Regions from separate parts of the Massilia litorea genome, predicted to be linked through region 1. Evidence: predicted binding sites of a transcription regulator. Region 1 holds the regulator's gene; the other holds the start of a gene.
The links. Region 1 encodes sigma-54, which starts transcription at its own class of promoters, with help from an activator protein. Its sites were predicted from a motif close to TGGCANGNAANCTGCTTT; they were not measured.
Positions count from the first base shown of each region.

Region 2: pepA (flocculation-associated PEP-CTERM protein PepA) is a predicted target of sigma-54. The motif match lies at 1,916-1,933, and genes of this name have one in related genera.

Region 1 is NZ_CP062941.1:801,796-805,278, forward strand. Features, by position in the region: gene LPB04_RS03525 (enoyl-CoA hydratase/isomerase family protein) at 1-231, opposite strand, end outside; gene hpf (ribosome hibernation-promoting factor, HPF/YfiA family) at 345-701, opposite strand; gene LPB04_RS03535 (RNA polymerase factor sigma-54) at 765-2,231, opposite strand; gene lptB (LPS export ABC transporter ATP-binding protein) at 2,270-3,031, opposite strand; gene lptA (lipopolysaccharide transport periplasmic protein LptA) at 3,031-3,483, opposite strand, start outside.
Region 2 is NZ_CP062941.1:2,194,031-2,197,513, reverse strand. Features, by position in the region: gene LPB04_RS09780 (hypothetical protein) at 1-200, shown strand, start outside; gene LPB04_RS09775 (ATPase domain-containing protein) at 212-1,675, shown strand; gene pepA (flocculation-associated PEP-CTERM protein PepA) at 1,978-2,853, shown strand; gene LPB04_RS09765 (extracellular solute-binding protein) at 2,915-3,483, opposite strand, start outside.

The DNA of each region.
Region 1 (3,483 bases):
GGTCGCGTGGCCGGCTTCGTGGAAGAAGCGGATATCGCCGCCCGCGCACAGGGCTTTTTCGCTGCTGCTGGTGAGGACGACCGCGCACACCGACGCGTCGTCGCGCCAGGCCAGCAGGATGTCGGTCAGACGCCGCACCATCGCCAGCGAGAGGGAGTTCAGGGCCTTGGGACGGTCGAGCGTGATGATGCCGGTGCCGTTGGCAACGCGGGTCAGGACATGGTCGGTCATGGCGAATTCGTTGATGGAAAAGACAAGCATTTTACCCAAGACACTGCCGTCCACCGCACAAAATGAAAAGGGCGCCTTCCGGCGCCCTCGTTCAGACGGTGCTCGATGCGCGATCAGATCGCAGCAGCAGCCTCTCCGCCTTCAGGCAGGCGCTTGAGCGCCTCACGACTATGGTCCTTCAACATCGTCTTGTATTTCATCACCTGGCGATCGAGCCTGTCCATCAGGAGATCGATCGCCGCATACAGGTCTTGCGCCACACTTTCCACGTGTACGGTCTTGCCGGAGACGCGCAGGTTGATCTCGGCCTTCTGTCGTTTGTCTTTTTCGGTGAGGTTGTCGATCGCGAGGATGACGTGGGAATCGATCACTTGATCGAAATGGCGGGTGATGCGTTCGAGCTTGTTCTGTACGTATTCACGGATGGCGGGGGTGACGTCGAGGTGGTGGCCACTGATGGTGAGATTCATACACACTCCTTTGAAAATGTAGCGGCCGCCGCGCCGCGCAGGGAGTGCGCATGGGGGCCGCTGTTACAAGGATTTGCGGAGACTGACGGGAGGAATCTTGAGTGCCTCGCGGTATTTTGCAACCGTGCGGCGCGCAATGACCATCCCTTGTTCACCGAGCATTTCCGCGATCTTGCTGTCGGATAATGGGTTCTTTGGGTCTTCTGCTCCTGTCAGTTGCGCAATGAGCGCCCGTATCGCCGTAGACGATGCTTCGCCCCCCGCTTCGGTGGCGACATGGCTTCCGAAGAAATACTTCAGCTCAAACATGCCGTGCGGGGTCAGCATGAATTTTTGAGTTGTCACGCGAGAAATTGTGCTCTCGTGTAGTCCTAGTGTATCAGCTATCTCGCGAAGCACAAGGGGACGCATGGCAACCGCGCCATGGCTGAAAAAGTTCTTCTGGCGCTCCACAATTGCCTGCGAAACACGCAGGATCGTGTCGAAACGCTGGCGCATATTTTTAATGAGCCACTTCGCTTCCTGCAGCTGCGCGCTCATCTGGCCTTCGCCTTTGCCCTGCTTGAGCAAATTCGCATAGACGTTGTTCACACGCAGGCGCGGCATCACTTCGTTGTTCAGCGAGACGCTCCAGCCGCCCTTCGACTTGCGGACAATAACGTCCGGTACGACGTAATCCGAGACGCTCGACGCGAAGGCGGCGCCGGGATGCGGATTGCACTGGCGGATCACGGCCTGCGCTTCACGCAGGTCCTCGTCGTCGCAGTCGAGCGCTTTTTTCAGTTTCGTGAATTCGCGCTGCGCGAACCAGCTCAGATACCCCTCGACGATTTTCAGGGCCATGCGCCGCGTCACCAGCGGCACGCCCGGCATCGCGCGGATCTGCAGCGCCAGGCATTCGGATGCGCTGCGCGCGCCGACGCCGACCGGGTCCAGGCTTTGCACCAGCGCCAGCGCGCAGCGCAGTTCGTCCATCTCGACCTCGAGCTCCTCCGGCAAGCGCGCATGGATCTCGTCGAGCTGCTCCTCCAGGTAGCCGTTGTCGTCGATCGCGTCGATCACGAGTTCGGCCAGCGCGCGGTCGCGCGCCGTGACGCCCGTCACGCGAATCTGCTCGCACAGATGCTCGCGCAGGGTCACGCCGACCGCGCCGAGCTGCGGGCGGCCGTCGTCGTCGCCGTCGCCGCTCGATGCGCGCGAACCCTCTCCCCAGTCGCCCTCGGACTCGCCGCGTTCGACCTCGCCGCCTTCGCCGCCCTCGGCCGCCTCGGGCGCAGGGGCGCCCTCCTCGTTGTTCGGCGCCGGCGCCTCGGCTTGCGCCGGCGCGCTGTTGATCGCGCCGTCGGCCAGCAGGCGCACCGAGTGGTCGAGCGGGTCGTCGAGCCGTTCGAGCAGCGGGTTATCGGACAGGATCTGCTCGATCTCCTGATGTAGTTCAAGGGTGGAGAGCTGCAGCAGGCGGATCGACTGCTGAAGCTGCGGCGTGAGCGCCAGGTGCTGCGAAGTCCGGAGTTGCAGGGATTGTTTCATGGTGCCGCTCGGTGTCCCGTGTTGTTGCTACAGCCTTGCTACATGCGGAAGTGTTCGCCCAGGTAGACGCGTCGTACCGACTCGTCGGCGATGATGTCGTCGGGACGTCCCGACGCCAGCACCGCGCCCTGGTTGATGATGTAGGCGCGGTCGCAGATGCCGAGCGTCTCGCGCACATTGTGGTCGGTGATCAGGACGCCGATGCCGCGCTCCTTCAGGAAGCGCACGATGCGCTGGATCTCGATCACGGCGATCGGGTCGACGCCGGCGAACGGCTCGTCGAGCAGCACGAAGCGCGGATTGGTCGCCAGCGCGCGCGCGATCTCGACGCGGCGCCGCTCGCCGCCCGACAGCGACAGGGCCGGGTTCTCGCGCAGCTTCTCGATCTGCAGTTCGGCCAGCAGCGAGTCGAGGCGCGTATTGATGGCATCCTTCGTCAGCGCCTTGCCGTTGTCGTCGCGCTGCAGTTCGAGCACGGCGCGGATATTGTCTTCCACCGTCAGCTTGCGAAACACCGAGGCTTCCTGCGGCAGGTACGACAGGCCCATCACCGCGCGCCGGTGGATCGGCAGGCTCGAAATGTTGGCGCCATTGATCTCGATGGTGCCGGCGTCCGACGGCACCAGGCCGACGATCATGTAGAACGAGGTGGTCTTGCCGGCGCCGTTGGGGCCGAGCAGGCCGACGACTTCGCCGCAGCCGACTTCCAGCGAGACGTCGCGCACGACCAGGCGCTTGCCATAGCTTTTTTGCAGTCCGCGCACCACCAGGGTGCTGCGGTTGTCGCGTGCATCTTTCATTATTTCTTTCCTGGTGCTGCCGGCGCTGCCGGAGCCGCCGCTGGAGCCGCGGCGGGCGCAGTGCGGCGCGGCGCGATGATCAGGGTCCCGCGGCCGCCGCCGGACTTGGTCTCGCCGCTGGCGTCGTTGCGCACGGTGGCCACTTCCTTGCGGTTGTCGTAGGAGATGTAGGCGCCATCGAGTTCGTTCGTCAGGCGCCCGTTCTCGAGTTCCTTCACGATCGCCTTCGAGAACAGTTTCACGAGTTCCACCCGCTCGTCGTATTCGATGCGCTCGGCCTGGCCTTCGACCCACAGGTCCGGGCCGCCGTCGCGCTTCTGGCGGAAGGTCGCCACGCGCCCCGGGTTCGAAGTAAGCGTGACGTTCATGTAGCCTTCCGGGGTTTCCTTGAGCAGCGCGCGGTCCGACTTCAGGATCAGGGTGCCGCGCGTGAGGACCACATTCCCCGTCAG
Region 2 (3,483 bases), 1.4 Mb from region 1:
CCGTCTCGGGCGCACTGCGGCCGCTGTTCGAAGAGTTCGAACGCTGCCTCGACAACCGCACGCCTGAAGAGATCGTCGCTGCGAACACTGCCTTGCTGGCGACCTATACGACCGGCTTGAACGAGCTGATCGGCGCGGGGCTGGTCACACGCTTCCTGCAGGCGACATTCCCACATGATGAATCCAACAAGAATACTTAGGAGTATGCGGCATGACCGACAAACTTGACCTGCGCCCGCTGGCGACGGGCGTTCCCGGACTCGATACCATCCTCGGCGGTGGCCTGCCCGAATTGTCGTTCAATATCATCGGCGGCGCCCCCGGCAGCGGCAAGACCACCTTTGCCCAGCAAATCATGTTCGGCCTGGCCACACCCCAGCGTCGGGCCCTGTTCTTCACCGCCATGGGCGAGCCGCCCGTCAAAATGCTGCGCTACCAGCAGCAGTTTTCCTTCTTCGACTTCGACAAGGTCGGCGACGCGGTCAACTTCATCAGCCTCGCGGCCCAGGTCGAGGAAGGCAATTACGATGCCGTGCTGGCGCAGATCCTGGAGGAAGTGCGGATGCACTCCCCCAGCCTGGTATTCATCGATTCCTTCCGCTCCTTCATGCAGGGCGCGCGCGGCGACCAGCAGGAAGTGGCCGCGCTGCAGACCTTCGTGCAGCGCCTCGTCGCCCACATGACGACCTGGAACGCGACCAGCTTCCTGATCGGCGAATACACGACCAACGAGGCCGACCAGAACCCGATCTTCACGGTGGCCGACGGCCTGATCTGGCTGAACCAGTACGTGCACCGCAACGCCATGTCGCGCAAGCTTCAGGTCATCAAGATGCGCGGGCAACAGCAGCGCCCCGGCCTGCACGCGTTTCGCATCGGGGACGCCGGCATCGAGATCTTCCCGCGGATCCTGCCGGCACCGGAGCCGATCGGCGCCGTCCCGCCCCTGAAGGAACCGGTGGGCCTGCTCTCGAGCGGTGTGCCGGCGCTTGACGAGATGTTCGGCGGCGGCATCCCGGCCGGCTATTCGGTCCTGCTCGTCGGCCCTACCGGTTCGGGCAAGACCCTGCTGTCCACCGAATTCCTGGCCGCCGGCGCAGCCGCGGGCGAAAAGGGCGTGATCGCCCTGTTCGAGCGCAGTCCGAGCCAGATCATGAACGAGAAGCTCGACGCCATCGTGCGTTCCGGCCAGGTAGCCATGATGAGCGTGCGCGCGCTCGACCTGTCGGTCGACGAGATGCTGCACGAACTCAGCGGCATGATCGATGCCACGGGCGCCACCCGCGTAGTGCTCGATTCCCTCTCCGGCTTCGAGCTGGCGATGGCACCGGAATACCGCGAGGACTTCCGCGAATCGCTGTACCGCATGGCCACCGTGCTGGGCGCGAAAGGCGTCACCGTCCTGATGACGAGCGAAATGGAAGACCGCTACCAGGAACTGCGCTTCAGCCCTTACGGTAACGCGGTGCTGGTCGACGCGGTGATCATGCAACGCTATGTCGAATCGCAGTCCGAACTGTCCACAGTGATTTCGGTCATCAAGGTACGCGGTCGCAAGCACAGCCGGCAGATCCGTACCTTCGAGATCACCGACGACGGAGAAGTCCGGATCGGCCAGGGACCGGCACCGTTCGACGGGGTATTGCTGGGTAGTCCGCACGCCAGGCATTCATAGGCAACAAGCGCGTGCCTGCACAGGCCGCCCGACAAACGACGACGCCAGCCTTGTGCTGGCGTTTTTTTGTTAAATCACAACCGAAAGTTTCATCTCGTAACGAGGCAATGATGGTCCGGCAAGGCATATTGATAATAATGAATTCCCAATAGAAATGCGCTTTGTCGGAATACTTTACACGTATGTACGAAAGTGAAATTTCATACCGCTAGTAAATTGATTCTAAAGAAAAATTTTTTTAGGCATGAGGATTGCTTTACTTCAAGTCCATCCGTCTCATGACATTTTGTCGAAAGAGTAACATGCCCTTTGTTAAAACATTTATTTGTGCCGCAGCCTTCGCGCTCGGTACGACCGGTGCCGCAATCGCGAGTCCGGTCCTGAACAATTGGGTCTTCAATCCGACAGGTGGCGGCTTTGCTGGTGGCCAGGTAATCAATGAATACCTGGACATCAACGGCAACGCTTTCATCCAGTTGACCCGTACTGGCGGCAATTCCTTCTCGTTCAAGGAAACGGCCGTCTTCAACAGCATTCAGGCGGACAGCAACGGCCGGCTGTTCCCGCTGAATTACCCCGGCGGCAATATCACGGCCACCTTCGAAGCGACCGGCAACGGCGTGTTCGGCGGCGCCTTCAGCTTCGGCGGCGGCACCATCCGCATGTACCAGAACCCCGTCAACAACCAGTACGCCGGCACCAGCGGTTACTATGGCGCGAACCTGGGCGAGATGATCGCCGAGTTCAACGTGCTGGCCGGCGGCGGCGGCCTGGTTGATTCCAATGGCAGCCCGACGACGAACGGCCAGGTCAGCGTGTTCGCGCAGGCGGCACCGGGCATGCTCGACGCCGGCTACTTCTTCAACAAGAACGGCCGCGACCTGTCGACCGAGTCGATCCTGTCGTTCGCCTTCACCAATGCGAATACGGTCGGCTCGCCGACCCGCCGCCTGGTGAGCGAAGTGGGCTGCCAGTTCGCCGGCTTCACCGGCCCGGGCTGCACGACCGGTACCACCTACCGCAACCGTCCGGGCGAGTATTTCTTCATCAGCTCGAATGGCCAGTTCAAGCTGGCCGAGCTGAACGAAGTGCCGGAACCGGGCTCCATCGCCCTGTTCGGCATCGCCCTGCTGGCCGCCGGCGCGACGGCACGCAAGCGCAAGACCCTGCAGAAGTAAGCGGCGAAGCGCACATAAAAAAAGCGGCCTCGGCCGCTTTTTTCGTTCCCGCAGCTACCGCTCAGCGGATCGCGGTCGGAAAAAACAGCTGCTCGCCGGCCGGCTTGAACGCGGCGATGCGCGCCTGCCCTTCGTTCGAGGTGATCCACTCGATCAGCTGCTTCGCGCCCTTGTAGTTCACCCCCGGGTGCTTCGCCGGATTGACGGCGATGATGCCGTAGGGATTGAACATGCGCTTGTCGCCTTCGACCAGGATGGCGAGGCCGGTCCTGGCTTTGTAGGCGCCATAAGTGGCGCGGTCGGTCAGCGTGTAGGCGCGCATTTCGGCGGCCATGTTGAGCACCTCGCCCATGCCCAGGCCGGCCGACACATAGCGCGCGCCCGCCGGCCTGGTGCCGGCCGCCTGCCAGTAGCCCTTCTCCATCACGTCGGTGCCGGAATTGTCGCCGCGCGAGATGAACTTCACCCCGCTGGCCGCGATCTTGTTGAAGGCGGCGATCACGTCCTTGTTGCCCTTCACCCCGGCCGGATCGGACTCGGGACCGACGACGATAAAATCGTTGTACATCACGTCGCGGCGGTCGACGCCCCAGCCATCGAGCACGAACTTGTCTTCCAGCGCCCGCGCGT